Regions from separate parts of the Bacillus sp. CGMCC 1.60114 genome, predicted to be linked through region 2. Evidence: riboswitches for the same ligand, from Rfam matches in the RefSeq annotation. Region 2 holds a riboswitch; the other holds the start of a gene.
What was found. Region 2 has a riboswitch for cyclic di-GMP ahead of ACFQZ1_RS02830 (methyl-accepting chemotaxis protein). Riboswitches for the same ligand answer to the same signal wherever they lie in the genome.
Positions count from the first base shown of each region.

Region 1: linked by a shared signal. The riboswitch ahead of ACFQZ1_RS26280 (hypothetical protein) and the one ahead of ACFQZ1_RS02830 (methyl-accepting chemotaxis protein) in region 2 are both predicted to bind cyclic di-GMP.

Region 1 is NZ_JBHTHG010000119.1:143,791-169,234, reverse strand. Features, by position in the region: gene ACFQZ1_RS26385 (YqeB family protein) at 1-400, opposite strand, end outside; gene ACFQZ1_RS26380 (TetR/AcrR family transcriptional regulator) at 473-1,066, opposite strand; gene ACFQZ1_RS26375 (hypothetical protein) at 1,441-1,686, shown strand; gene ACFQZ1_RS26370 (sugar phosphate isomerase/epimerase family protein) at 1,781-2,749, opposite strand; gene ACFQZ1_RS26365 (Gfo/Idh/MocA family protein) at 2,751-3,764, opposite strand; gene ACFQZ1_RS26360 (Gfo/Idh/MocA family protein) at 3,777-4,802, opposite strand; gene ACFQZ1_RS26355 (ThuA domain-containing protein) at 4,827-5,558, opposite strand; gene ACFQZ1_RS26350 (helix-turn-helix domain-containing protein) at 5,756-6,673, shown strand; gene ACFQZ1_RS26345 (DUF5946 family protein) at 6,732-7,205, shown strand; gene ACFQZ1_RS26340 (anti-repressor SinI family protein) at 7,307-7,429, opposite strand; gene lhgO (L-2-hydroxyglutarate oxidase) at 7,654-8,886, opposite strand; gene glaH (glutarate dioxygenase GlaH) at 8,969-9,907, opposite strand; gene ACFQZ1_RS26325 (hypothetical protein) at 10,167-10,313, opposite strand; gene ACFQZ1_RS26320 (DUF3870 domain-containing protein) at 10,450-10,809, opposite strand; gene ACFQZ1_RS26315 (aldehyde dehydrogenase family protein) at 10,870-12,312, opposite strand; gene gabT (4-aminobutyrate--2-oxoglutarate transaminase) at 12,349-13,677, opposite strand; gene ACFQZ1_RS26305 (amino acid permease) at 13,720-15,192, opposite strand; gene ACFQZ1_RS26300 (hypothetical protein) at 15,580-15,732, shown strand; gene ACFQZ1_RS26295 (formylglycine-generating enzyme family protein) at 15,813-16,796, opposite strand; gene ACFQZ1_RS26290 (hypothetical protein) at 17,071-17,355, shown strand; gene ACFQZ1_RS26285 (hypothetical protein) at 17,497-18,147, opposite strand; gene ACFQZ1_RS26280 (hypothetical protein) at 18,208-19,245, opposite strand; cyclic di-GMP riboswitch class I at 19,492-19,578, opposite strand; gene ACFQZ1_RS26275 (YerC/YecD family TrpR-related protein) at 20,013-20,306, opposite strand; gene nhaC (Na+/H+ antiporter NhaC) at 20,730-22,115, opposite strand; gene pdxK (pyridoxine/pyridoxal/pyridoxamine kinase) at 22,391-23,206, opposite strand; gene tdc (tyrosine decarboxylase) at 23,325-25,187, opposite strand; gene tyrP (tyrosine-tyramine antiporter) at 25,242-25,444, opposite strand, start outside.
Region 2 is NZ_JBHTHG010000005.1:115,407-121,881, forward strand. Features, by position in the region: gene thiM (hydroxyethylthiazole kinase) at 1-384, shown strand, start outside; gene thiE (thiamine phosphate synthase) at 400-1,053, shown strand; gene ilvA (threonine ammonia-lyase) at 1,173-2,381, shown strand; gene ACFQZ1_RS02825 (anaerobic C4-dicarboxylate transporter family protein) at 2,479-3,792, opposite strand; cyclic di-GMP riboswitch class I at 4,085-4,171, shown strand; gene ACFQZ1_RS02830 (methyl-accepting chemotaxis protein) at 4,316-6,061, shown strand; gene ACFQZ1_RS02835 (cytochrome-c oxidase) at 6,170-6,475, opposite strand, start outside.

The DNA of each region.
Region 1 (25,444 bases), on a different contig from region 2:
TATATAATTCATTACTCGTTTGTCCAAGGATAACTAAATGCTTATTTTCTATATATATTGCTAAAATGTCCTTTTTCTCAATGATATTTATTCTTTCTCCAAATTTTAATTGCAAATTATTATATGAAATTGTGACTTCGAGACTCTCATTTAAAATAACAAGAGCCAATAATAAACCCGCTATTGTTCCAATAATGGCGGCAATACTTGAAACCCATAGGCTGTTAAAGGATGCAATGAATAAAACTAACTTCTCCATTGGAACTACTGGAAGTTTTAGTATCCAGTTGGCAATGATGGGAACAAACCAACCAATCGAACCGCCTAATATCATGGGCACTAAAACAATAATTGCTTTTTGGAACTTACTATGTCCAAGAAATGTTTCGCTCTCTATCATAATCCCTATCCTTCCTATTAAATTAGTCATAAACAATATTTTGAAATTAAATGATTTTCTGTTTTGTTTTCATTATTTAACTATTTTCAATATGCTTTTTATCAATTCTTCACTATAATCTTCTAAACTTATTTTATTTTGAGGAGCTATCAAAGATTCCGATATCGAACCTTGAATAATAGTTGCTATCACCTGGATATTAAAATCTCCAAATTCTTTTGATTCCTGCCCTTGTAGAAGAATTTCTTGTAATAACCCCTTTACTAAACCTTCTTCATCGTCTTCTAGTAAATAATAAGGAATATGATCTGGTGTACGTGCATTAAAAACTATTTCAATTAAAGCGATATTATTTGTTCGGTTTATAACCTGATAAGCTAAACTTGCTTCGATAAATGATTTTAATTTTTCTGTAGATGTTTGTTTTTGCCCAACTCTTGCATGAATAAATAACCATTCTTGTTCAACTAAATATGTTAAAGTATTGTTCATCAAATCTTCTTTACCAGAAAAGTGATAAGAAATTAATCCTGTACTTATGTTTGCTTTTTTTGCTATTTTCGACAAACTTGTACTTACATACCCAACTTCTCTTAAAACTTCAATAGCAGCCTTTATTATTTGTTCTCTTCTTGCTTCTGCTATAAAAGATTGTCGGTCTTCCATAAGAATTACCACCTTATAAACTGTTCGTTATTTTTGATTGGTCATTCATTTTTTTGATTGAACGTTCAATTAATTAAATTGTATAAATTTTTCCTGTTTTTGTCAAATCTAACTTTATATAGAGAAAAATATTGCTCAAATTCAGTTTCAAAGCTCATTATCGAAACAAAAGGGTTCTAACATCTTTCTTTCAACCAATCCTCCATTTGAGCAGAAGATAAATCGGGATGTTCCTGAAATCAGCTTTTTATTCTCATCCTCCTAAAAACGCGAGGTTATATATGCGAATGAAGTATACAAGCAACCAGCACGGATGAAGTTTATTCAACTATGAACCGATATACATATCACATAAGAAAGAAGATGGCTCTCTGTTGTATACATACACCTTATACGATGCAAGGGATTCTTTTGACATCAGCAAATCTTATCATATTAAATGCGAAATTCCTCCTCACCGATTTAGAGCGATTATGATGGAGTTTCGCCGTAATAAAGAAATAGGAGAACACATTGGAGAATTTATCGACTTCATGGAACGGGAATTTGGCGAAACATTCGAACTGTTTGAGTATGACGGTATTGTACAGTACGATGCAGAGACCAGGAGAATAGCATGATACTAGCAAACTTGCTGGATTAGGCAGATGAACATGTATAAAAAAGAAGAAGCAGGCTGAACCTGCTTTCTTCTTTGAACTTGGATTGATTGTATTACACCCACCACATTTGCGAAGGTGTTTCTTCTATTAATACGCTTTTCAAATTCGTAACGGCACGTTTAAACCCTTCTTCAGTCGACATGATTGGATCTTCATGTTCGATGCTTATTACGTAGTCATATCCGTACGTACGAAGTGCACTCATCATATTTGACCACTCTTTCATATCATGACCGCATCCGACTGATCGAAATGTCCAAGCGCGCGTTTGTACTTCTCCGTACGGCTGCATATCTGTTAGGCCATACATGTTAATATTATCTTGATCCAGGTACGTGTCCTTTGCATGAAAATGATGAATCGCATTTTCTTTTGCTAAAATTTTAATGGCTCCGACAGGGGCGATACCTTGCCACCATAGATGACTTGGATCTAAGTTGGCGCCAATTGCTTTGCTTGTTTTTTCACGAAGTTTTAATAACGTATACGGTGTATGCACTAAAAATCCGCCGTGCAATTCTAAACCAATTTTCACGTTATGTTTTTCTGCGTATTCCCCGATCTCTTTCCAATAAGGAATCAGCTTATGTTCCCACTGCCAAGTTAATACATCAGCATATTCATTTGGCCACGGGGTAACAGGCCAGTTTGGATATTTCGCTCCCTCGTGATCCCCTGCTGTTCCAGAAAAACAGTTTACGACCGGCACGTTTAGCAGCGATGCTAATTGAATCGTTTTACGAAGCGTATCGTCAGACTCTTGTGCAAAGCCTTCTTCCGGTGAGATTGGATTGCCGTGACAGCTAAATGCACTAATAATCAGTCCTCGGTCTGTTACTTTTTTTAAATATGCTTCTCTTTTGTCCTTATCTTCAAGCAGTTCATCTAGTGGGCAATGATGATTTCCAGGATAGCAGCCTGTTCCAATTTCAACCGCATGAAGACCTGCCGCTTTTACTTTATCTAACATCTCCTCAAATGAATGATCTGCAAATAACACAGTAAATACGCCTAGTTTCATTTTATTTTCCCCCTATTTTACTAGTGTCATATATTTCATCGATAATCGCTGATACTTGCAGCGCTTCTTCCGGTTTCACTACTAACTCAGCCTTTCCTTTGCAGGCATCAATGAAGTTTTTAGCCTGCATGAAACTATAATCCTCTTCTCCCTCTATCCAAGCTGCCGTACTGTTCATCAACATGCCGTTTTTCGTTGTGTAAAGTTCAAGTGGAAAAACGTTAATCCCTCCGTCTATCCCGGAAATGCTAACATGTTCTTCGTCATCTTCAATATTGGCAGACCAAGACGTTTCGAGCAGCAATGAAGCACCGTTTTCAAACTTCATATAAGCGGTTACATGATCATCCACATGAAATGTCTCATGATCAAATGTTCCCCATTGATTTAACTGACCAGGTGTTTTACTTAATTCGTTGTACGCACTTCCAAGAACTGCTGTATGTTTTGGATTTCCCATTAGCCAAAGAGATAAATCAAGTAAATGGCAGCCGTAATCTATTAAACTCCCTCCGCCTTGCAGTTCTTTATTCGTAAATACTCCCCACCCAGGAACTTTGCGGCGCCGCATCGCTTTTACGCGCGCTACGAGAGGACGCCCTACTTCTGTCATCATTTTTTTTGCTGCTTGTGCTTCTTTCATAAAACGATAATGATAGGCAATTGCTAGTTTTCTATCAGCTTTTTTTGAAGCTTTCAGCATCTCTTCGCACTGCTGCTTACATAGTGCCATTGGTTTTTCACATAATACATGAACGCCGGCTTTCAAAGCCTCAATTGCAAATTCAGCATGAAATTTATTCGGCGTACAAATACATACGGCATCTACTTCTTTCAGCATATCTTTATAGTTAGCAAATACTTGCGGGATATCAAACTCATTCGCTACCTCTGTAGCTCTTTCATGATTACTATCACTCACGCCCCAAATGACGCATTCATTACCTAGTTGTTTAAACGCTGGAATATGCCGTCCGGTGGCAATTCCTCCTGCTCCAATTATGCCAATTCTCACGGTATTCACCTCTTATACGCGCGTAATTTGTTTTGTTTGGCTTGATTGTAAGGCTGCTAAAATGACAGAAAGAGATTTTAACCCTTCTTCACCTGGAACAGCTGGTTCTTCATTATGCAAAATTGCTTGTATAAATCGTTCAATCACGTGAGAATTATTTTGTCCGCCTTCATCATTCGACTGAATTTTCCCTAGTTCATAATTAACAACTTCTCCTGTCGCATATTGAACGATTAATGAATAGACTGGATGTTCTTCTAGACGAAGAATTGCTTTCTCACCATAAATAATTGTTGAGTTATCTTCTTTACTCGTATAAGCCCAGCTTGCTGCAAGCGTTCCGATAATACCACTTTCTGTTTTCAATACACATACTGCATTATCATCAACATCAGCAAAATCTTTTGCATTATTTTCAACAAATGCGCCAACTTCTACAAATTCTTCTCCGAGTAGATAACGAAGTAAATCTGTTTTGTGAACGCCTAAGTCTCCCATTGCACCAATAAACGCTTCTTCTTTTTTAAAGAACCAGCTTTCTTTGCCGTCCGCACTCCATCCTTCTGGTCCGCCATGACCAAAAGCTGTGCGGAAGCTATAGACTTTGCCAATTTCACCTTTTTGAATTAGCTCGCGAGCCTTTTGATGAGATGCAACAAAGCGCTGATTGTGTCCAATCATTAGTTTTTTACCGTTTGTTTTTGCTGCTTCAATCATTGCTTTTGCTTCTTCTTCTGACGTAGCCATCGGCTTTTCACATAATACATGAACGCCGCTGTTTAAAGCTGCAATCGAAATAGACGCATGCAGATAGTTTGGTGTACATACACTAACCACGTCCACAGAGCCGCTAGCTAGGAGCTCTTCGTACTTTGTATACGCTGTCGCGCCATATTGCTTTGCCACACTATTTGCACGTTCTTCATTTACATCACAAACTGCGACTAGTTCTACATTTTCATTGAATTGATATTCTGGTAAATGACGATACTTTGCGATGCTTCCACACCCAATAACCGCTACTTTTATTTTCTCCATGACCTTTATCCCCTTTGTTTCAGTTTACTTATTCGTCTTTACAGCAATTTGTTCAAGCGGCTTGGCATTGCCGTAGACAGGACGTTTTCTTTCTACTGGTTTGGCCCATTGAATTGCATTTATGATCACGCGTTGAATCTCTTTATTATGGTACGTTGGGTATGTTTCATGTCCTGGTCTAAAATAAAACACTTTCCCATTCCCTCTTTTATATGTGCAGCCGCTTCTAAAAATTTCCCCGCCTTCAAACCAGCTTGTAAATATCAATTCATCCGGCGCCGGAATATCAAAATGTTCACCGTACATTTCTTCACGTTCAAGTTCAATGAATTCTGAAATTCCTTCTACAATTGGATGACTTGGCTCTACAACCCATAAACGTTCTTTTTCATCCGCTTCACGCCATTTTAGATCGCAACTTGTACCCATTAACGTTTTGAAAATCTTCGAGAAATGGCCTGAATGCAAAACAATTAATCCCATTCCGCCTAATACACGTTGTTTTACCTTTTCAACGATTTCATCTGCTACTTCTTCATGTGCCATATGTCCCCACCATACTAATACATCTGTTTGATGCAATACTTCATCTGTTAATCCATGTTCTGGTTCATCTAAAGTAGCCGTTTTTACTTCAAACCCTGCTTTCGTTAAAAATTCTGCAATTGTGCCATGAATCCCATTCGGATATATTTCACTTACAGCAGGATTTATTTGTTCATGCCGATTTTCATTCCATACAGTTACTTTTAACATTGTGACAACACCCCTTTTTCATTTATTTGTGATTAGTATAGAAAAGATAAGTAAGGAAGGATATGCTTAATTTAGCTGTCTTTTTATTCAAAAGTGTCATCATTTTTTTGGTTATTAAAAATCGAAAGAGAAAATAAGAAGAATTATGATATGTTTTATTTACAAAAGTGGCATGTTCTAAAGGGGAGAAATTGCGTATGACTTTAATAAAAAACGATTTAGAAGTTATTAATGAAAAAGTCATTTATCAAAATCCGTTGCTGTTTCTAAAAATATGGGAAATTCATATGAAAAAACATCATTTCAGTACGATAGAGAAACACCCTTGGCATTATCATAAAGAAGTAGAATTTATTGTCGTCGTTGAAGGAAATTTGGGGATACAAAGTAAAAACGAGTATATTCTAATGGGCCCAGGCGATGTCATCGTTTTAGGGGCATCCCAACCACATCGTTCTCATAAACCTCTAATGGATGATTTACGATATGTGGTGTTTCAAATCGATTTAGGGAAACACTTCGACGAAAGTATCATGCCGTACATATACTGTTTCTCTGAACAAACCAAACCTTTGAATGAAATAAACTATATTTTTGAAGAAAAACAAACTGTAAGAGATGAAATATATACTTTAATTATGGAAATCTTTCAAGAATCACAAACACAAATGAGGGGATATGAAATTGCCATTAGTTCGGCGATTAAGCGAATGATGCTATTACTCTTAAGAAATGATACACGCAACATATTAAACTATACAGAGGGAATTGGTCTGAACCGATTGCGGCCAGTTCTTGAATACGTAGACAAACATTTGGAAGATAAGATTACCGTAGAAGAGGCTTGCTCATTACTAGGACTTAGCTACCATTATTTCATAAAATATTTCAAAAAAATTATCGGTACTTCATTTATTGATTACGTTAATTATAAGCGAATAAAAAAAGCAGAATGTTTATTAATGACAAGTGATCTTAGTATTACGAATGTAGGTTATGAGGTTGGTATCTCTAACATGGCTCAGTTCTATAAACTTTTCAAAAGGTATAATCAATGCTCTCCAAAGGAGTTTAAGCAACGCATGCAGAATGAATTGGAAGCTAAAAAAGAATAAAGTGAAACTTTCATCAGTGGAGGATTCTTCATCTCCCACTGATGGATGTGAATGTAAAATGAAGTTATGGAAAGGAAAATTAATTATGGTTAATAACGATACAGAAATGAAATTGGGACGATGTGTCGAATGTGGGGCCAAAGAGATAGATGGGTATTCATGTTATGAGCAATTTGGTTTTCCGCTTGTTTGGGAGCATAACGATCCAGCATTATATGCCTTACATTTCTGGCTTGTTTCCTGTTATATGATACAACATCCATCAAATTATACAGAAGAAGGGTATAGATATTTAATTACATTATTTACTGAAGCATATGATAAGGAATGGGAAGTAGCTTATATTCTAAAGAGAAACCGTGAATTAGTTAGTAATGTAGATAAAATAACAAATCCTGTACCTAATAAGGATAGACAGCGTACATTTAAATCTTGGTCCATGACAATCAATGATATATATCTAGGGAAAGAAAAAAATGCCATCGCAAACATAAATAAGTGGAAAGATCGAATAAGAATCGAATTAAAGTAATAGGGCATTATTTCAATGAAAATTATCCCTCTACAAATGTACAAGTATAAAATAATCAAAGGATTACAGTTTCCATCAACTGTGAACAAGTGTCATTGAAATTATGATGGATTTCCACTTCCCAAAAACTCTCTAATTTCTTCTTCTGTGATTCCATTATGAAGCGCCTCTGAAATTAATTGAGCCCACTCTATGTCTAACTCAAAAATCTCTTTCCCTTCCATTTTCCTCCTCCTTCTCCCACGTATCCGTAATGTATCACAAAGGATTGGACAGTGATTGTCCATTTATTTTTTTGTTTCATAACTGATTTACTAAGAACAAAAGTAAACAAGGATATTCCAATGAAAGAGACACCCTTGTTTAGTTCCATATATGAAAAGAGTTCTTAAGAAAATTAGTAGTTTAAACGTGTCGAAAAGCTAAATAGAATCTCTCTTTCTCCTAACTAAGCTTTTACTTGAAACGCCCCCGACGAACTCAACACATCCGTAACTGTATCCGGAATTTTCTCCGCAATTGCCTCCCCGATTTTCAGGCTTGCTGTTGCAGCCGGAGACGGGGCATTGCAAATATGCATGGAGTTAGTGCCTGAGATGATGCAAAAATCATCTACCATGTTTCCATTGGATAGAATCGCCTGCGCTCTTACACCAGCATGAGTTGGAACAATGTCTTTATCTGTAAGCTCTGGTATTAAACGCTGCAAGCTTTTGAGAAAGGATTGTTTACTAAAAGAGCGAATCATTTCTTTCATGCCTTCTTTCATATTCGGCATGGCCATTTTCCAAAAGCCGGCGTAGGTCATTGTTTCCATAAAGTCTTTTAGATCGAAATCTTTTTTTGTGTATCCTTCGCGTTTAAAGCTTAATACCGCATTCGGCCCTGCATGTACGTCTCCGTTTATCATTCTTGTAAAATGAACACCTAGGAACGGAAAATCTGGGTTTGGAACTGGATAAATTAAGTGCTTCACGAGATGACGCTTTTCTGGAACGAGCTCATAATACTCGCCTCGAAACGGTACAATTTTCATATCCGTTAATAATCCGGTTTTTTTGGCAATTCGATCACTATGTAATCCAGCACAATTGATAAGAAACCGCGTTACAAAGATTCCTTGGTTTGTCTCAATGGTAACAAAATCTTTTTTCTCAAAAATATGTTCTGCTTTTGTCCCTAAGTGCACTTCTCCCCCGTTTTCTTGGATGAAATGTGCAAATGCATAACTTACCCCTTTATAATCGGCAATGCCGCAAGAAGGAACTCGAATCGCTCCTAATCCTTTTACATGCGGCTCGATTTCCGATAATTCTTCTATACTAATTTTCGAAATGTCTAGGCCGTTTTGCAACCCTCTTTCATATAGGTTTTGTAAAAGGGGAATCTCTTCTTTTTCTGTTGCGACAATGACCTTTCCGCACATATCATAGGCAATTCCGTTTTCTTTGCAGAACTGAACCATCGCTGCATTTCCTTCTTTTGCAAATTTCGCTTTGTAGCTTCCTGGCTTATAGTAAATACCGGAATGAATCACACCGCTATTATGTCCTGTTTGGTGATGTGCAAGTTCGTTCTCTTTTTCAATGACTGCGATTTTGGCATGAGGAAATTTTTTCTTTAAGGCCATCCCCGTTGAAAGCCCAACAATCCCGCCGCCAATAATTATAAAATCATACATCAAACTTCCTCCTTACATGTTATATGTACGAATACCTGTATATCATGAAAGGCAGGCCTTGTTTCAAGACCCGCCATACATATTATTTAGAGAAGCAGCCGCGTTGGCGCATTAACTCTCGATATAAATCTTTATTTTTTTCAAAAGGAGCTCGCCCGTGCATCCAAAATAGGTTATTTAAAAGAACTAAATCGCCAACTGGTAATTTTAATGCATGCGTTGCTGGAGAGTTTTCAACAGATTGTGAGAGTTCCTTCAAATATGTTGCTTGTTCAATATTATCAGGATAAGCGAATTGATCAATAAAACAAATACACGGCGCATTATTCATATCAAAAAATGTTTCACGATATACGATTTCTTGCGCATTTTTACTTGGCGGTGCTTTATACGTCATTTTGACAGATGCTAGTGTATGATTTCGAAACTTATCAAGCTCTTCCCAATCATCTAAATGAAGTAAACGCGATTCGCCGCCTACTGCATTCTTTTCTTCAATCTTCATCATCAGAAGCCAATCTGTCGGTTCATCAACAAATGTTCCGTCTGTATGAAGTGTGAATAAGCGATATGCTTGGCGAAGATAAGAATCACTGCTGTCTGTATCTTTCACATTAAATCTAGCATAATACGTTCCTGTCATTGCATCAAAGTTAGATGTACCAATTAAGTGCGTTAATGCCGTTGCAAATTTCACATAGTCTTCTGGATTTGTCGTTTCACCCTGTACACCAATTGTAAATCCGCCCGTTTCACGGTCATGAATAATACCTCGAACATTCTCCATGAAGGATGCACCAAAGATCTTTTTCATTTGATCAGCAAGGATAAAGCGAGAATAAGGAATATATTGCAATGATTGTTCAGAATGTTCTTTTACCTCTTCGAAGAATTGCCCAAGCAATTGCTGATTTAACACAATATGATACAAGCGTTTATGTTCTGGATGAGGAACAATTTCATATCCCTCATACTTCTTTGCAAATTTCATTTTCACTTCTTGTTCCGTGATCATCAACATCTTCCTCCTTAGTTCAAATAAACTAAAAAGCCAGTCATACGCATCCACAATTATAAATTGTAGAAACGTACAACTGGCTTAAAATTACGAGTGTTCTTTAATCTCTTAAAGTACAATAATAATAGACAGTTTTTTTATTCAACTATGTGCAAACCAGATAGTGAAGATCGGGTGTAGAGAAGGCTTATTTCTCGTATGGATCCTATCACTTTATAGTTAAATATTAATTCAAAATTTTCTGAATGTCAATGTATTTATATTATTTATTTTCAATTTTCATGTACTGAGCTTCATTTCGACTACATGCTTTACACATTTTACACGATTTCGCTGCATGAGTTTCCTTACATCCTCTTTTTTGCTTTACCTGCTCCTTGACACCTTGAACTTCACTTGATTTTGACATGTTCCTGCCTCCTTATTGTATATAAAAAAGCCAGTTATATTCCGCCATCAAATAAGCTGGAATACAACTGGCTCTCGTTTACGAACGCTCTTTAAATAGTAAAGTGCAATAAACTCGACAGTTTCATCATTTCGTTTTACTTTAGCGGACCTATTTCCTCATAGTCCTCCTCAGGTCTTTCACCGTTTACGTAACTTGTATATTGGCGGTACAAATCTTTTAAAGCGCTAATAATCGCATTTTGCGCTTTTCCTTGATAATGGTAAGAGATTTCTTGAATGATGTCTTCAATGCCATCTCGTAAACTATATCCTCTTAAAATTTGAGAAATAAAATCTCTCCCGTGTCCTGTCGCAAGGGTACATGAAGATTCGATAATTACATGATATTTGTGATCTGCTTCTATTGTAATTGTTAGTGTTTCATAGACGCTGCGTACAGCCATCCCTTTCGGAAGTCTCGCATGTCCTGCCATGAAAAAAGTTCCTTTACTCATGTTCATCCCCCATTATTGTGATCCATTTATTTTGTCCCGTTAATGCCCGATTGGTTCAACTCATACTTGATCTACATACACTGTCTTTACCCTTGTATAAAATTCTGCAGCTGTTTTCCCTTGTTCGCGGGGCCCAGCACTGGAACTTTTCATTCCTCCAAACGGAACTTGCGGCTCTGCTCCTGCTGTTTCGGAGTTTATATGAACCATTCCAACTTCCATATCATCAATAAATTGCTGCGCAAGACTCAAGTTATTTGTACAAATAGATGCGCTAAGTCCATATTCCGTATCGTTAGCCAGGTAAATTGCTTCTTGATAATTGTTCACCTTAAACAAACAAATAACCGGACCGAAAATTTCTTCTTTCGCAATTCGTGCATCGTGGGGTACATCTTCAAAAATAGTAGGTAAAATATAAAACCCGTGTTTTAACTCATCTTCTGTTGGTACGCTTCCCCCGCAAAGTAAAGAAGCTTCTTTCTTACCTGCTTCAATCATCGATAAAACAGTTTGCTGCTGGCTCTCGGATACACATGGGCCCATAAACGTATTATTTTCTAATGGATTTCCAACTTTAAGAGCCTTTGTCCGCAGCACGAGTTCATTACGAAATTCTTCATAAATTCCCTCTTCAATAATAATTCTGCTTGTCGCTGTACATTTTTGTCCTGTTGACATAAATGCACCTCTTATCGCGATATCTACTGCCTTATTCACATCGGCATCCTTTAATACAACGAGTGGATTTTTTCCGCCCATTTCTAATTGCACTTTTTTACCGTTTGCAACAGCAGTTTGCTGAATTGTTTTTCCGACGCCATTAGAACCGGTAAAGGATATCGCTTTTATATCATGGTTTTCTGTTAATTCCGTTCCAACTACTGAACCTTTCCCAAATACGCAATTGATAACGCCGGCAGGAATTCCTGCCTCATGAAAAGCATTCACGAGGTGAAATACTGATTTTGGTGTAATTTCTGCTGGCTTAATGACAACAGTATTTCCGTAAATCAGTGCCGGAGCCATTTTCCATACTGGGATTGCAATTGGGAAATTCCACGGCGTAATTAATCCTACTGGTCCAACTGCTACTCTTTTGCTGTAGAGCATCGTTTTCGGATTGGCCGAAGGAATAATTTCTCCCACAGGCTGATTCGCTTCCCCTGCATAATATTCAAGAATACTAATCGCCCGCTTCGTTTCTCCTATCCCTTCAGCAAGTATCTTTCCTTCTTCACTCGTCAGATCCTGACCGATTTCAGTCACACGTTCTTTTAAAATAGCTGCCGCTTTCCATAAGTAACTTGCTCGCTCTTGAAACGATAAACCTTGCCAACTTTGAAAGGCTTCTTTCGCAGATGCAATTGCTGCTTGCGTATCTTCTGCTGAACTTAATGGAAATTCTCCTAATACTTCTCCATTATGCGGATTATAGTTTTTAGAATATTGATGAGTAGATGGCTCTTTCCACTGACCATTTATATAATTGAAAAATTTCATTCTCCTACCTCCAGCTGGAAACATAACCGTTTTTTCTTATTTAGATACCTTAGCAATTGCTGCTTCAAGAATAGCAAATCCTTCTTCAAGCTCTTCATCTGTTATGACAAGTGGCGGTAAGAAACGAAGTACACTGCTATAAATACCAGCACTTATTGTGATTAAACCTTTATTATGTGTTTCTTGCATAATTGCTTTCACTTCTTCTGTTGCCGGCTCTTTCGTATTTCGATCCTTTACAAGTTCCATAGCCGTCATAGCACCAAGGCCTCTCACATCGCCAATTAATTCATATTTATCCTTCCAGCTATTGAATACTTCCATCATACGATCGCCGATTTCCCGAGCGCGTTGTACTAAATTTTCTTCTTCAATTACATCTAAAACAGCTAGGCCTGCTGCGCAAGCAACCGGGCTTCCTGAGAAAGTGCCTCCAAGTTGGCCTGGACCAGGTGCATCCATTAGTTCAGCTTTTCCGGTCACTGCGCTAAGCGGCATACCTGCAGCGATGGATTTTGAAAATGTCATTAAATCAGGTGCTACACCAAAATGATCCATTGCGAACAAGTTTCCTGTACGAGCAAATCCTGTTTGAATTTCATCTGCAATCATGATAATTCCATATTTATCACAAAGGTTTCTTACCCCTTGTATAAACGCAGCAGATGGTACAATAAATCCACCTTCACCTTGAAGCGGTTCCAAAATAATTGCCGCAATATTATCACTTGCTACTTCCTCTAGCATAAAGCGTTCAAAATACGCTAGGATTTGCCCGTCTACTTCTTCTTTCGTCATCCCATCTTCTGCACGGTAATAATACGGATAAGGAAGCTTGTACACATCCGGTGCAAACGGACCAAATCCATGTTTATAAGGTTTTACTTTACTTGTAAGAGACATTGTCATTAATGTACGTCCGTGATACGCGCGTTCAAACGAAACGATGGCACTGCGCCCAGTTGCTTTTCTAGCAATTTTCACAGCATTTTCTACCGCTTCAGCTCCGCTGTTCGCAAACATTGTTTTTTTCTTAAAATCTCCTGGCGTTAATTCATTCAGTCTTTCAGCTAACGCAATATAGCTTTCATACGGCGCTACATGAAAACAGCTATGAATGGAAGACTCCACTTGCTCTTGAATCGCTTTTACTACCTTCGGATGACAATGCCCAACATTTTGCATCCCAATTCCACCTGCAAAATCTATTAATTCATTACCATCTATATCAGTAATAATGGCCCCTTTCGCAGATTGAACATATAAATTAGTAATATTATATGGACCTGCAGGCACTGCGTTCTTTCTTCTTTCGTTTAAAATATCAGATCTTGTAGTTACAATATTGTTCTTTTCTTTTAACATTGAACTTACCCCTTTTTCACTTTATTTTGCATTACACACGACTTAGTCCTTCTCTAAACCAATCTCCGAACCTTTTAAAATTGGAAATCCTGCCTTATCATCCTTAGCAGTTGCTGGCTTATTCCTAACTCTGAGAAAATAGGATGCTATCACTATAGCAGCAGCTAAAATCGTCAAATAAAATTGCATACGCATATCCGCTATAAATGCTTGTGAAACAAATATCGTAACAATCATAAGAAGCGTTGCGTATGTGAGATAAGGGAATAACCACATTTTCACTTTTAGTTTCCCTGGGTCTTCTCTTTCCGCTTCTCGTCTTAATCGAATATGAGAAACTGCAACAAACATATACATAAGCATCGTAACGCCGCCTGAGCTATTTGCTAAAAAAGCAAATAGTTTATCAGGAGATATAAACTTCAGCATAGCGCAAACAAATGCGAATAATACACTTGCAACGATCGCCCAAATTGGTGCGCCTTTACTGTTTAATTTTGAAAAAGCAAGAGGAGCATCTCCTTTTTTCGAAAGCGAAAATAACATGCGAGAACTCGTGTATAATCCTGAATTTAAAACAGATAGCAAGGACAGGAACACAACTCCGTTCATAATTTCCGCAGCAGCAGGGACTCCTGCCATCCGAAATAAACTTGCATAAGGAAGCTTCAATAATTCTGCATTATTCCACGGCATAAAAATGACCAAAATCGTTACAGATCCTACGAAGAACAGCATAAGACGCCATACAACACTGTTAATTGCTTTTATAACATTCTTTTCTGGATTTTCAGATTCTCCCGCCGCGATTGCAGCAACTTCACTCCCTGATAAAGAGAAAGAAATAAATACGACACTCAGCAATACAGGAACAATCCCTTTTGGAAAAAAGCCACCGTTTTCAGAGATGGAAGAAAAATTAGGCCTGTCCACACCAGGGACAATTCCAAAAATCATAGCAATTCCTAAACCTAAAAATACAAGAATTGCTGCAACTTTAATAAGGGCTAACCAATATTCAAACTCTCCATATAGCTTTACAGAGTAGATATTTGTAATCGTCATCAAAATAATCATGAAAAGACTAGCTATCCATGCTGGTATGGAAGGGAACCAATTGTTAACCATCGCCCCTAACAATACCGATTCAATTGCGATAATAATAACCCAGTTAAACCAGTATAACCAACCGATTGTGTAACCAGCCCAAGGTCCAATTGCCTTATGAGCATATGTTGCAAAAGAACCACTATCAGGATTTACCGCAGCCATCTCTCCTAACATCCGCATCACGAGTACAACCATTAAAGCACCAATAATATAGGACAAAATTGCTGCTGGACCTGTTGATTGAATAATTGTCCCGCTCCCTACAAATAATCCTGCTCCGATAACCCCACCAATTGAGATCATTGTTATATGCCTGGTTTTCAAGTCTTTTTGCAGTTCATTTTTTTCTTTAACCAAAAAGATCACCAACCTATAAGTATTTATTTTCACAAATCCTTCTAGCATACATAAAATTGAAACATTGCCCGGCATTGATAACGCTTTCTAAAACCCGTCCTATAAATCGTTCTTCTGATAAGTCCTTTTCTTATTTATAGAAAAAATAAAAAGAGCCAGAAAAACAATGTAAAGAATTACACTGGATTTTACTGTCCCTATCCTTATGGCTCGTCTTCCTGCTAAGGAAGTTCAAGTGGAAAGAAGCCAATTCATTTCTATTCAATTCATCGTAACAATATCCGGGCTTGCAGGGAGGCTAATCACTGTCATCCGTTAATAAACTAATATTAATACAAAAAGACTGAATATTCAACATTTATTTTAATTTCAGCAAAATTAACATAAACCGCCTCGTTTGAATATATTATCGTACAATCATAAAGGTGGGATTATATGGAACGTGAACAGTATCGTCAAATGGAGGAAAAAGACTTGCCTCTTGTAGAACCGAAGGCGTATGAAAATGTAAAGCAAATTGTTATTGTTGGTATTCCGACTTTCATTGGGTTATCAATTTACGGCATCGTAATGACGCTTTTGCAATGAAGTGAAACTTTCGTCAGTGAGGGATTGCTTCATCCCCCACCTATCCTCTTCGCTTCTCTCTCAATATTGAGGTGGGGGTCTTACTTCCCGTTACTGCGAGATAAATCTTTTACACAACGAAACCCTATATTTCCCGTTGAACTGTCAGGTGTATTGGAGGTCCTGGCTGCTACGCGATATCGATTACAATAGGATTCATGGCATAGGTAAGATCCTCCTCGCATTGACTTTGCCTTACCTTTATGCGGTCCTTGAGGGTTATCCTTTGGTCCGTTTATATGAAAATTTGGACTAAACCAATCCGAACACCACTCCCACACATTTCCAACCATATTGTATAAGCCATATCCATTGGGTCGAAAAACGTCAACTGGAGCTGTTCCTAAATATCCATCTAAAATTGTATTTTCAACTGGAAAATTCCCTTGCCAGATATTGCAATAGTGTTCTCCACCTGGTTGTAGTTCATCCCCCCATGGATACCTTTTTTGAACAAGGCCTCCTCTTGCTGCGTATTCCCATTCCGCTTCAGTAGGAAGCCTTTTACCTGCCCACTTACAATAAGCTATCGCATCATTCCATGAAATGTGAACAACAGGATGGTTCATGCGGTCGTTCATATTAGAATCAGGACCTTCTGGACGGAACCAATAAGCCCCCTCTACAACTCCCCACCATGATGTTCCCGTTGGTACGTGTTTTACGTGTTTAGCAGTTTCACTTGATATTAATTTATAGAAAACAAAGGACCAACCGTATTTTTCAGCATCTGTTTTATAATTAGTGGCTGTAACGAATTCCAAAAACTTAGTATTTGTTACAGCAAAGCGATCCATTAAAAATGATTTCACTTTCACCTTCCTAATTGGTCCTTCTCCATCAGCAGGAAATCCCTCTTTCTCATTCGTACCCATGAGAAATTCTCCACCTTCAATCCGAACCATATCTTCTTCATGATATTGCTCTCCAGCAAACAGATTTGCTGATTCCTCCATAATGACAGTGTCTTGCTTTACTGCAGAACGGCTTACAGCACAACAAGATTTCTTGTTTATAGAAGACATAATCAATTCACCTCTTCGCTAAGATAATGAAGAATATTATGAAAACTCCTGCCGCTTATCTCCATTTTGATTAATCTTTTTTCAAAAATGGATTCTTTTTGGTTCTCACTAAATAAGGATTTGCAAAACATTTCTGAACTAACTTTATTCCAAACCAACATCTGGTGTAAACATTTTTTGAAGACATAAACAAGCAACCATCTCATAAGCACGGATGAATTTTGCTCAATTATAGAACAATATACATATCACGTAAGAAAGGAGATGGTCTCTGTTGTATACATACACTTTATACGATTCAAAGGATTCCTTTGGCATCAACAAATCTTATCATATTAAATGCGAAATTCCTCCTCATCGATTTAGAGCGATTATGATGGAGTTTCGCTGTAATAAAGAAGTAGGAGAAAACATTGGAGAGTTTATCAACTTCATGGAACGGGAATTTGGTGAGAGTTTTGAACTGTTTGATTACGACGATATTGTGCAGTACGATGCAGATCAAGAGAATAGCATGATCCTGGCAAATTTACTGGATCAGACACATACACATGTATGAAAAAGAAGCAGGTTTAATGAACCTGCTTTCTTCTTTGAACTCGGATTGATTGTCTTACACCCACCACATTTGTGAAGGTGTTTCTTCTATTTATCCTAGTGAATATATGATTATTAACATTAAATAATTGATTTTTTAAAATTAATTTTTCCCTGCTACCTGTAACATCATGTTAATTTCTTCAGGTGTAAAATGCGATAACACCTCTGCTTTTGCTGTCTCTTTTTGTTCTTTAGTAAGATTTTTTCTGTTCTCATAAAGCTGCGTAAGGTGTAAAATCTCAGATGTGGATAATCTACTTTCTACCAATTTAGTTACATCTTCACGCGTCTTTATCGGCTGATCTTTGTTTGATTGAATATTCTTTTTTTCATTTGTTGTAGAATTATCACCATGCTGCGTATTCTTAGATGTGTTTATAGTAGAGTTGTCACTCGGTTGCACATTCTTAGATACATCTATAGTATGATTGTTATCCTGTTGCGTATTCTGTGTAGAATTTTTGTTAGCTTCATTCATACCATTTATAGTCTTATTAGTTATTTGTGAATTATCAGCTACTGTTCCATTCGATTTACTTACTGATTGATCTTTAGTTTTCAAATCATCTATTGTTTTTAATACATCTTTATTAATTTTTTTATCTTTTAACTGATTCGCTATTGCTTTGGAATCTACATCTTTCAAAAGAGATTCGCTTAACTTTTTATCAAAGAGAGACTTTCCATACCAAAGACCTCCACCTACAGCTACAATTAGTATGCTAACGATAATAATTAATTTCTTAGTCAAGGTGCTCATCTCCAATTACAAAGGGAATATTTACAGAATCCTTATACTGTTCCTATATTTTTATATTGCTTTACGGAAAGAGTTAATAAATTCAGTCTTTTTTCTATCCTTTTCAGCCTGATATTGTTTTTGGATCTTCTCTGCATAGTTAGTGTCTATATGTAATGCACTCAATTCTCTCTGCATACTATTTAGCTTATCATTGAATTTTTTATCTTGGTCAGCCTGTATTTTTTCAAGTACTGGTTGATATTTAAGCATCACATATAACGATGGTTCTCCAGATTTCACCTCACTAATTGCTTTTGCTAAAACACCATCTACTTCTTTATTTGCATTTACTTGCATGTTTTGAAACTCAGAATAATATTTATTATAAATTGCTTCAGCTAATTGTTGTTTAGTAGGCTGTTTTACTTCTGGTTTCTTCGCTTCTGGCTTTTTCACTTCTGGTTGTTTTACTTCCGGTTTCTTTGCTCCTGGCTTTGGTTGTTTTACTTCCGGTTTCTTCGCTTCCGGTTGTTTTACTTCCGGTTTCTTCGTTTCTGACTTTTTCACTTCCGGTTTCTTCACTTCTGGTTTTTTCACTTCTGGTTTCTTTGCTTCCGGTTGTTTTACCTCTGGTTTCTTCGCTTCTGGCTTCTTCACTTCTGGTTTTCTCACTTCTGGTTTCTTTGCTTCCGGTTGTTTTACCTCTGGTTTTTTCACTTCTGGTTTCTTCGCTTCTGGTTGTTTTACTTCCGGTTTCTTCACTTCTGGTTTTTTCACTTCTGGTTTCTTCGCTTCTGGCTTCTTCACTTCTGGTTTCTTCGCTTCTGGCTTCTTCACTTCTGGCTTCTTCACTTCTGGTTTCTTCGCTTCTGGTTGTTTTACTTCCGGTTTCTTCACTTCCAGCTTTTTCACTTCTGGTTTCTTCGCTTCTGGTTTCTTCACTTCTATTTTTTGCGGAAGTTTCTCTATTATGCTACCTTTTTGAGATGTTGCTTTTGAGATATTGTTATCTGTCTCTTGAGCACTTACTGCTCCTGTTCCTAATCCTGTCCCTAAAGAAACGATTAGAGTTCCAACTATCAAATTTTTAGATAAACTAGGTCTCATTTTCAAGCTCCTTTTTAAATAAATTTCTAAAATTATTATTAATCCTTAAAGCATCTGCCAAAATGAATCTTAATTACTAATTATACAAATTTTATAATTTTATAACTATAAATATGAATTCAATTCCACAAAACTATAAACTCACCTCCCTTATCATTTTTAAAATATCCTTTACATTACGCTGATTAAACTGCACAACAAAAAGAGACCGTTCAATAAATTGAATAGTCTCCCTTTAATCAACTATTCGGCGGTCCAGCCATCATAGTTCATGTGAACGTTAGATCTGTGACTTTGCGTCTCTATCTTTCGATAAGTTTGCCTTTATCGTTGTATATTTATTATTATTTATAGCATTCTTTAATACATCTAAAATATTATCATATACAGATGTATCATGACAATGTTTTTAAAATTTATTTAATATTTATTAAAATAACTGTATTTAATTAAATGAACGCCTGTAATACAAACACCATTAACAGTACTATGCTGGAAGTAAACCACACTAAAAAACCAACTTTCTTCTACTAAGTTGGCTTTTCATACATATTCCTGTTCGTCTACTCTTCTCACTTCAGACCATACTGTTCACAAATACGCTATCCTGATTCTAGTATCGCTACTTCTACTGGCTGTATATCTAACAAAAAACATAATTTACTTAATTGTTTTTAACAAAAGATCAGGTTTATAAAGCAAAAAACGTTTCATTTTCTGAAACTATAAAATGAAACTTCCATCAGTGGTTCCCCAGTGATGGAAAGTTATTTTTCTTTCATACGCTTAAAAACAACATCATACATGTCATTTCCATAGTTTAAAGATCTCTTCACACGAGAAATTGTTGCTGTACTAGCTCCTGTTTCTTCTTCAATTTCATGATACGTGTTGTGTTTATATAACATTTTAGCTACTTTAAATCTTTGAAAGATTGTCTTCATTTCATTCACTGTGCATAAATCATCAAAAAAACTATAGTACTCATCTACCGTTTCCAATGTTAACATTGCTTCAAAAAATTCATCTAAATCTTTTCCACGTAATTTATCTATTAGCATATGCCTGCCTCCACTTTCATCAGAGTAGCCGCTGCGCCACAAGATCCTCATTCTTATGCCAAAGTATAAGAAAGTCCTCCTACATGATAAAATTTGCTTTATCTTCTACTATGTTTTTTCTTCTATATCTAATGTGAAATTTATCACAAATATAAATAGTCTGATTACACTCTCATGTCAAATCCACCCCTAAAGATATATCAAAAAAATATAAATAAGGTAATTCTCTATTTAATCTTATTAATAATTAATAGAGTATAAGGTATTATATCACTATTTTTTAATATTGAATCCTGCCTCTATATTAAATATTCGTGGCAAAATTTTGTCTAAATTATGTATCACATACTTCAAATAAAAAAGCTGGCATTTACCAGCTTTTTTAAAACTATTACATTTCCTTTTACGATGGAAAATGATGCGTTAACTAGCTTGTTTATGTTCTTTTAATGGTTGTTTTCCACTTCCAATAAATCCTAAAGCAACATGAATGACTGGAACGACCAAACAAAACACAGCGAATGGCAAATACTGCAGCGTAGATACGCCTAGCGTACCAGTGATAAACACACCGCTCACTCCCCATGGAATCAATGGGTTAACAGCTGCTCCGGCATTCGCTAAGATCCCCGAAAGGTTTTTCGGATCTAAATGAATTGCCTCATATTGTGATTTAAATGCTTCACCTGGTAAAATAACTGATAAATACTGCTCCCCTAACAGAACATTGATGCCAATAGAGCTTAATGCAGTCATGAGCATTAAGTTTCCTTTCGTACTTACCATGCCCGAAATTTTAGAAATTAGCTTTTCAATAATTTTCACTTCTACTAACAATCCGCCTAGTGCTAAAGCAAGAAGGATAAGAGAAACAGACCACATCATGCTTTGCATTCCGCCGCGAGTCAATAGCGCATCTACATTCTTTACACCTGTTTTAGAAACAAATCCATCTTGCATATAAGCAGCAATTTGACTCAGGCTAGTATGCGGATGATACATATAACAGATAACTATTGTAATCGTTATACTAAGTAATAATGTCGGAATAGCTGGTACTTTTTTTCTTGCACATAAAAATAGTACGAATACCGGAATTAATGTGAAAGCTGAAATAGTAAAAGATGAATGAAGTGTCTGAACCAGCTCGTCGATGCTATTTCCTGCTGATACTGATGCTCCATGTCCTACAAATAAGAAAAAGATAAGAGTTATAACAAAAGCTGGAATAATTGTCCGCATCATACTGCGAATATGTTCAAATAAATCTACTTCTGCAATCGCAGCTGCTAAGTTCGCCGTATCAGATAACGGAGAAATGTTATTGCCTAGAAAAGCACCTGATATAATGGCACCTGCAATCATTGCTGGGTCCAAGCCCATCATTTGTCCCATTCCTAAAAATGCAATCCCTATAGTTGAAATGGTTGTAAAGGAGCTTCCCACCATTATCCCGACAAGTGCACAGATGACAAAAACAGAAGGCAAAAAGAATTTTGCAGATAAAATTTTAAATCCATAAATCATGATAGTCGGAATTGTTCCTGCCGCAATCCAAACACTAATTAAAATCCCAATTAGCATAAATATAATGATAGGAATTAAACCTGGTATAATTCCATTTTGAATCCCTTTATGAATTGTATCCCAAGAAAAACCTTTTACTTTTGCAAATAAAATAACAATTCCTATAGCGATTAAAATAGGCACTTGAGGAGGTAAACTTAAGCCTATAATACAAGTTCCTATAATTGCTAATAAAACAACTAAAAGAAAGATGCTTTCTTTAAGTGTTACATCTCTTTTCATCTTAATAAACTCCTTATCATGTAAATTGTTGTAGGATTCTATCAACTCATCCATTTACTATTAACATTTGTGAACAATTGCACATTCAATATCTAAACACTATATTAAAAAAGAATCAATGGAAATAAAGTGAAACTTCTATCAGTGGATCCGCGAATAGCGGGATAAACCACAAAAGGACATAAACAATGCTTTGGATGAGTATATATATCACTTACTAATCATGCCAATGGATGTTTTATGCCCTCATTTTATTTACCTAAAATATATAACAGTTAACGCAACTCAGCTTTATTGTATGCACCGTGCCAAACTGGGCCAACAAATGTATTAAAATCAAATCCCCTTTTAATTCCCTCTGTCGTGAAGTCCTTCGCCTTTGCAACGGCTTCTTTTACTGAAAGTCCTTTAGCTAGTCCAGCTGTAATCGCTGCTGCAAACGTACACCCTGCACCATGGTTACAGTTCGTATGAATTTTCTCCGCTTCATAAAGTACGAACTCTGTTCCATCATAAAATAAATCAATTGCCTTATGATCTTCGAGCGATTTTCCGCCTTTTATTACAACATTTTTCGCACCAAAATCGATCATTCTCTTTGCGGCTTCTGTCATATCGTTTACCGTTTTTACATTTTGCATTCCAGATAACTGACCTGCTTCAAATAAGTTTGGTGTTACAATTGTTGCCTTTGGTAAAAGAAGATCACGCATGGCAAGTCCATTTTCAGGATGCAGTGGTTCGTTTTCTCCTTTACAAACCATAACCGGGTCAATGACAACATTTTGCATGTCATATGTTTCAATTACATCACTTACGAGCTCAATCATCTCTATAGATCCAAGCATTCCTGTTTTCATCGCATCTAATTTGCCGCCGGAAAAAATTGTTTTTAATTGCGCTTGTACAAGTTCCTTATCAATCGGATGAACATGATGATGCCAGTTATTATCAGGATCCATTGTGACGATTGTTGTAATGGCAGTTAGGCCAAACGTACCATACTCTTCAAATGTTTTCAGATCCGCCTGTAATCCTGCTCCTCCACTTGAATCAGAACCTGCTATCGTTAATACTTTTTTTACCATCACGTTTTCACTCCTCAATTAATCTTACTCAAATAAATAAGGTCAATTATATATAAAGATGAATGCATAACGGATTTTTAACGTTATGCATTCATTCTATTAAAATGGTTTTCTACTAAACTTATTTCATTTCATTGTAGATTGCTTCAAGTTTAGCTTGAATTGCTTTTTCTAACTTAACAGCATATTCTTCAAATACTTCTTTATCGTGAGCATATGGAGATAACGCACAAGCACGAAGCACTGTTACTTTACCTTTGCGATCCCATTCACCTTCACTAAATCCAAGACTCTTCACGAATGGAAGTGGGCTGTTACCGTAGTCAGGAATAGCAAAGTCAGTATGAGATGTAATGAACTCATTATTATATAATCCGCCTTTAACATAAGAAGCTTGATCGAAGAAATCATGATTTAATTTGTTCATTTTTTCTAAGTCTGTATTACCTTCTTCATTAAATACGTAGTCAACCATGTTAAAGTCAGGTTTTGTTAATGGGTACACACGAATTGTTTTATCGCCAACTTTAAATTCTTTATCACTTAAGAAGTCGTAGAAACGATAAGCTCCTTCAATACTTGCGCCAATTAATTTCCCATAACCAGTTACATTTAGAGGCAACACTTGATGAGCTGTCCAAACTGCTGCTGCAGTTGCACCTGCTTTAGAACCTTCAAGAATATATGCACCTAATAATGCTGGAATATCTGCACCTTTTTCGAATACATACGTTGCAAAGTAAGAAATTACATCGCGCATTCTAATATCTTTAATAACAATACCGCCCGCAGAGTAAGGAATATATCCCATTTTGTGTGGATCAATTGTAATTGTTTCTGCTTGATTCATTGCTTTAAATGAATGATAAACTTCTTTTGTTAACCAGTCACATTTTTCAGTGAAGACATTGTGTTTTGCGTATACTTCTTCGATTTGATCCCATTCGATAAATTCGTTATTTTCATCTAAGAAAATAGAACGAGCATAACCGCCATAAGCAGCGTCTACGTGAATGTAGAAATAGATGCCTTCTTCTGCTAATTTTTCACGAAGTTCTACCATTTTATCAATACGATCTACTTGACCTTCTTCTGTTGTACCGATAACCCCAACAACACCTAGAACAGGAATTTGCTCTGCTGCTAGTTCACGAATTTTTTCTTCTAATTTATTAATGTCCATACGATAGTTGTCATCAACATCTACTTGTTCTACACAATCAAGACCAACACCGATAATATCAGCAGCTTTTAACCAAGAATAATGTTTTGTTTGTGGAATTAACCATTTACCTAATTTTTGTAAATTTTGACCACTGCGTGCAGAATGAGCTTTAATTTCATCAATTTGTTCAGGAATTTGATCTAAAATAGCTAGAATTTCTTCTGTAGACATATTCAGTAATTCCCATTCAGATTTACCTGCAACGAATTCAGGAGCCACTTCTTTAATTGCTAATGGTAAGGACTTCATATTACGTGCATACCATAAGCCCTCTAGGTTAGCAATAGAACCATCTGCGCAAATATGTCCCCAGCTTTCACCTTTTTTATAGCTCATCAGTGCAGCAAATTCATGTCCCACTTCTTCTTCCATTTGAGAAGTACCTGGTGAAGATTCATATGCTACGTTATTACCGTTCCATAACATTGCTGCTGTATAAGCAATGATAGAAGGCATTAATGTTTCAGAGTTCATATGTCCCCAGAAACGGCCAGCAGCATGCCAAGGTAAAGAGTTCGTACGTAATTTAGAAGATAATACATTGAACACACTGCGCATATGATCTGCAGTTTCTTGGAAGTTTTTAGAACTTCTATCTTGAGGTGTAATAACAGGTAAGTCTTGCGGCATATAGTTTTGTCTCCAACCAACATGCTCATCTACCATTTTTAATAATAGTTCTTTAAATAAATCTACATTTTCCCCTTTATCTCCTAAGAATAATGCTTTTAAATTAATCTCTGGCATTTCGTATTTCATTTTCATTTCCTCCAATTTTAAATCGAATTATATAAATTTATGAATTTGTTGTTTTTAATTAGCTTGTTTTAAATATTCTGCTTCGTTATTTTCTTTTTTCCATTCTGGTTTCTTACATTTGTTAATAATAAGAGCAATCCCAATCATAACCACTGTAGCGGCCACTTGATAAATGACGTAACCAGTATACTGACTTGGTTTTAAAATGGATGGTGGGATCAAACTTACAATAATCGTAAGTACAATACCGATCATTG
Region 2 (6,475 bases):
GGGGAAGGAAACGGTGATGTTGTTTCAATTGCGAAACAAGCAGCAGAGCAGCTAGATACCGCTATTGTTATTACTGGAAAAGAAGACGTTATAACAGATGGAGAAAGAACATTCATTCTTCGTAACGGTCATCCCATTTTAACAAAAGTAACAGGAACGGGCTGTTTATTAACATCTGTGATTGGAGCATTTGCAGCAGTCGAAAGAGACTATGTAAAAGCAGCAGTCGCAGCAGTAACGTTTTACGGTGTAGCGGCAGAAATTGCGGCAAACAAAACAGCTGAACAGGGACCAGGAAGTTTCCAAATTGAATTTCTTAATCAGTTAGCAAGTGTTACTGCAAAAGACGTTGAACAATATGGGAATGTCGAAGAAGTTCGGTAAGAAAGGATGAGAGAAATGGCGCGCATCGATAAACAGTATATGTCCGAGCTATTACAAGTATATTTTATTATGGGGAGCAATAATTGCCGCAAAGATCCATTGCAAGTCATGAAAGAAGCACTTGATGGTGGGATTACAATCTTTCAATATCGCGAAAAAGGTGACGGAGCGTTAACTGGAGAAGAACGATATGCATTTGCAAAACAGCTTCAGTCTTTATGTAAAGAATATAATGTTCCGTTTATCGTAAATGATGATGTGGAATTAGCGCTAGAATTAGATGCAGATGGCGTTCATGTTGGACAAGATGATGAGGGCATTAAGACAGTACGTGAAAAAATGGGAGATAAAATTATCGGTGTATCCGCTCATACAATAGAAGAAGCACGGTTTGCGATTGAAAATGGCGCGGATTATTTAGGGGTAGGACCGATTTTTCCAACAAATACGAAAAAAGATGCAAAAGCAGTACAAGGAACGGAAGGATTACGTTTCTTCCGCGAAAGTGGCATTGAAATTCCGATTGTCGGTATTGGTGGAATTACAATTGAAAATGCTGCTTCTGTCGTTGAAGCAGGTGCGGACGGGGTGTCTATTATTTCTGCAATTAGCTTAGCAGATTCTCCTTATAATAGTACGAAGAAATTAGCCGAGTTAGTAAGAAAATAATAAGCTAATATATGAAAAGAACCATTTCTAACGTGAGAAATGGTTCTTTTTGTCGTATAAAACAAACTGTGTAGCTTAAACTAACGTGTATGAATATATATCGTTTCGGAGGCGAAAACATGATTTCGTTACAAAATATTATAGCTGCTCATGAAAAAATGAAGGGGATTGTACATACAACACCGTTAGACTACTCCAGTACATTTAGTGAATTATCTCATAATGAAATATACTTAAAACTAGAAAATTTGCAAAAGACGGGTTCTTTTAAGGTGCGTGGTTCTTATAATAAAATGACTTCACTTAGCAAAGAAGAATTGCAAAAAGGAGTTGTGGCAGCATCAGCTGGTAACCATGCACAAGGTGTAGCTTATTCTAGTAATATGCTCGGTATTCCTTGTACGATTGTTATGCCAAAAGGAGCCCCGCTTAGTAAGATACTTGCGACAAAGCGTTACGGAGCTAATGTTGAATTGCAAGGGAATGTATTTGATGAAGCATTAGCATATGCACTTGATTTAAAGGAACGAACAGGAGCGACGTTTGTACATCCATTTGATGATGAGCTTGTTATTGCTGGACAAGGAACAGTTGGGTTAGAAATATTGCAGCAGCTTGATGATGTTGATGCGGTCATTTGTCCTATTGGTGGTGGTGGTTTAATTGCGGGCGTTGCGATGGCAATTAAAGAACAAAAGCCATCTGTGAAAATCTATGGTGTACAGGCGTTGGCGTGTCCTAGTATGAAACGATCTCTTACTGAAAAACAAAGGATAACGGTAGAGTCAACACCAACAATGGCAGACGGAATTGCAGTAAAAAGACCAGGGGATCTCACTTTTCAGCTTGTGCAGCGCTATGTAGATGATATTTTCTGCGTCGATGAAATGGAGATTGCTCGGACAATGCTTATGTTATTAGAGCGTAATAAATTACTTGTAGAAGGATCTGGTGCTACTTCATTAGCTGCGATGCTATATGGAAAGGTGCCTGAGCAAGGGAAAAAGATTGTCTCTGTATTAAGTGGCGGTAATGTTGATGTTAATTTTATTTCGCGCATTATTGAACATGGTATGGTTGAAGCAGGCCGATTTGTACATATTTCAACAACGATTAAAGATAAGCCAGGGCAATTACAGCAAGTATTACAGATTGTAACCGATTTTGAAGCGAATGTTCTTCATATTCACTTAGAGAGGATTGGAACGAAAGTATTTCCAGGTTATGCGCAGCTGCACCTTTCTCTTGAGACGAAAGATAATGAACATATTGAGCAAGTGCTAACGGGGATGAAGAAGAAAGGGTATAGCATCGAAGTCATTGACTGAACTGCCCCCATCTACCGCCTCGTTAATGCGGGATAAATATTTAAACAAACGTTTGATTAAAAAGAGCCAGCCCTTATAAAGGCTAGCTCTTTCTTCATTAAAACATCAGTGAAACGAGAAGTATTCCAATTCCAATTGCTGTAATTGTTGCAACAAGACCCGGAATCATAAAGCTATGATTTAACACATATTTACCGATACGCGTTGTACCTGTGCGGTCAAAGTTAATTGCCGCAACGATTGTTCCGTAGTTTGGAATAAAGAAATACCCGTTTACAGCTGGGAACATTGCAATTAAGAGTGCTGGTGAAATGCCAAGTGTTAATCCAAGTGGTATTAATGCACGTACCGTTGCAGCTTGGCTATATAACAAGATTGATAGCACGAATAATGCAATTGCGAATAACCACGGTGCACTCGTTACGAGACCTTGAATAGAACCTTGAATCATTTGTAAGTTACCGTTAAAGAACGTATCTCCCATCCATGCGATGCCGAAAATCGCAACAACTGCTGTGGCTCCTGCTTTAAAGACATTACCAGACACGATGCTTTCTACATTTGGTTTACAAAAAATAATAATAAGCGCTGCGATTGTTAGCATAACCATTTCAATGGTGTTTGGCATAGAAAGACGTACAAGTTTTCCGTCTATCATCCAGCTAGGACGTAATGCTTCAAAAGATCCAAGAAGAACAACTAGAATTGTTGCAAGCAAAAAGAGTATAACAGACAGTTTTGCACCCTTCGGGATAATAAACTCTTTCTTTTCTTCTAGTTTTGGAATCACGCCTTCTTGTAATCGTTTTAAGTATTCTTCATCTTCGTTTAGCTCTTTCCCCATTTTGCTTGCGACGAAAGCAGCTAACATGCAAGCGATAAAGGTAGATGGAATACTAATTTTTAAAATATCTAATAGTGTAATCTTATAGTCAGCAAGCATAGCGAGAAGTGCAACGGTTGCTGCCGAAATTGGACTTGCCGTAATCGCTTGCTGCGATGCAATAACAGCAATTGACAGTGGACGCTCTGGTCGAATTCCCGATTCACGTGATACTTCAGCAATGACAGGAAGAACCGAATAGGCAACGTGGCCTGTTCCTGCGCAAAACGTAAATAAATAAGTGACGATTGGGGCAAAGAACGTAATATGTTTCGGGTTTTTGCGGAGCGCTTTTTCTGCAATATGAACAAGATAGTCCATTCCCCCAGCAGCCTGCAAGGCTCCAGCGGCTGTAATAACTGCTAAAATCATAAGCATAACATCGATTGGCGGGGAGGTTGGTTGTAAGTGGAAGAAGAAGACAAAGATTGTCATCCCAACGCCTCCCATTACGCCAAGGCCAATACCTCCGAGGCGTGCACCGATGAAAATACAGAGTAACAAGATGATGAACTGTAGCCAGAACATAGTGTAGTACCTCCGAGAGAATAGTCAATTATTATTATCGAATAACTTAGTTTGTTTAATGGTTCAACAATTAAATAATGAATAATAAATAAATTTCCTTAAATATCCTATTTTTATTATATAGTATATTAAAAATAGGATTCGTTCTATTTGTGAAAAATATTTTACAAAAGTGTTATTTTGAATTTTATATTTATATGTGCAAATAAGTGGACAATTGGATTTATATGGTGTAATCTGTGGACAGAGAATTGTGTAATTCTCATAAAACTCCCATATCGTTCAACTCGTTCATCGAGAAAGGCAAACTTGTGGAAACGCAGGGTCGCAAAACTATAGGGGCTAAGGTCGAATTAGACTAAGCCAGCCAGTTACCGGACTGATAGGGTTGGTTTAGACCAATGCTTTTTTAAACATTGGTCTCTTTTTTTAACTATTTTTCTGTACGTAATAATATATTTAGTCTGGTTTTAAAATTCTTAATATTCTTATATTATATTCATCTGTTCTTGGGAGGGGTAAAATGATTACAAAAAAATATTGGTCTAAGTTATCGTTTTTACAAAAAAACGTATTGTTAACAATCCTTGTTATTTTAATGCTTATTGGTAGTATGAGCGTGTTAAACTTTAATATTTTCCAGAATAGTATGTTGTCTATATATGAAAAGCATTCTGTAGATACGGGGGACATGGTAGTCCACAAACTAGACACGGGATTGATTGAGGATCTTGCAAAAGATCCAACCACGCAAAGAGTGAAAAAAGAAACGTTAGTTCAGCAATTAGGTGATGTATCAAAAGAATTAAAAACCATAGGTCATCTATATGTTACAGATGTAAAAACAAATAATAAGGGAGAATTACAAGTAGTAGGGATAACCACGGAGTTATCAAAGGCCACAAAAGTACAGGTAGGAGATTATGCTAAGCAACCTTCATACTGGATGGAGGCCTATGACAAAGTAATGTCGTCCAAAAAACCACAGGTATCTGCGGTATATAAAGATGATATCGGGACCTGGGTTACAATATTAGAGCCAATTATGGGGGACGATCAAAAGATCGTTGCAATTGTTGCAATAGATGTAGATGCTTCTATTATTACAAGTACGAAACAAAAATTTATCATTCAAAGCTTGATCTTTATTTCTATTTTTCTTATTATTGCGACTTTAGTTCAATTCTTTATTGTTCGTAGTTCTTTAGCACCGTTAAAAGAGTTGCGTGAAGGATTGCGAAAAGTAGGAGACGGTGACCTAAGTATAAAATTAAGAGAACGTTCAGATGATATAGGGGTTATTAATACGTATTTTAATAATACGATTGAAAAGTTTCGAAAAATCATTGAGAAAGTAAAAGAAACCTCAGAACAAGTTTCTTCCTCTTCCCAAGAGCTTTCAGCAAGTACAGAGGAGAATAGTAGAGCTGTACAAGAAATTGCAGGCTCTATTGAAGGATTAAATGAGGGCGCTCATTCTCAGCAAACTTCTGTACAGCAATGTCTAGAAATTGTTAATGAGATGGGGAATAAGATGCAAGCGATTACAGGAGCGGCAGGGCACGTAGCGGAGGCAGCTGAAGGAATGGAGGAACATTCTGTTAAAGGTAACAAGGCTATTGAACAAATTATTCAGCAGATGAGTTTAATACAAAAAGCAGTTCAAGATTTATCTTCTATTATTTATTCGCTGGAAAATCGTTCAAAGCAAATTAGTGATATTGTCACAGTGATTACAGGAATTTCGAATCAAACAAATTTACTTGCTTTAAATGCTTCTATTGAGGCAGCGCGTGCTGGGGAGGCTGGCAAAGGTTTTGCAGTTGTAGCAGAAGAAGTGCGAAAATTAGCAGAACAAACGGAAACATCTGCTAAAGATATTTCTAAACTTATTAGTGAAACACAAACAGAAACTGAACAAGCCGTTGTTTCGATGCAAAAAGGCTCACAAGAAGTGGAATCTGGTATTTCTCTTGTGCAAAGTAGCGGGGTATTTTTTGCGGAAATTTTACAATCAGCACAGTCTGTGACAAAACAAGTAAAAGAAGTATCAGGAACATCAAGTCATGTTTCACAAAACAGTAAAGATATTGTTCATTTAGTAAATGATCTTTCAAATATTGCAAAGACATATGTCGAGAGTACAAACTATGTAGAAGAAAGTATGAAAGAGCAGGAAATGTCTGTTCAAGAAGTAGCAGAATTAGCAAGTTGTTTAAATGTGCTTGCCTATGAGTTACGAGAGCTTATTGCGGAATTTAAAAGTTGAAATATCATGAAAAAGCAGAGGTGCGAATCGCTTCTGCTTTTTCATGTATTTTGTATAAAGAGCAGTAAAACTTACAATAATGGAAGTTTTACTTTGCAAAGAATTTCATTATGAATTTTCTTTTATATGGGTAAAAATATTAATAGAAAAGATAATAATAGCGAGAACAACAAGAATACTACCACCGGCAACAAACGGAATAGCAGCATGATGTCCATAGATTTCAAGGGCTAGTGCAATCATCATAATTGGCAGTCCAATATTAAGCAGCCAAAAGTGAATTTTTCCTAGTTTAGAATGACCAGCTTCTTGAAAGATATGATATAAAATGCCAGCTGCCATCATTGAAGCCCAGCCAAGAAGCAGCAAGTGAACATGTACACTTCTTAATGCAAAATTAAGAGACATTGACAT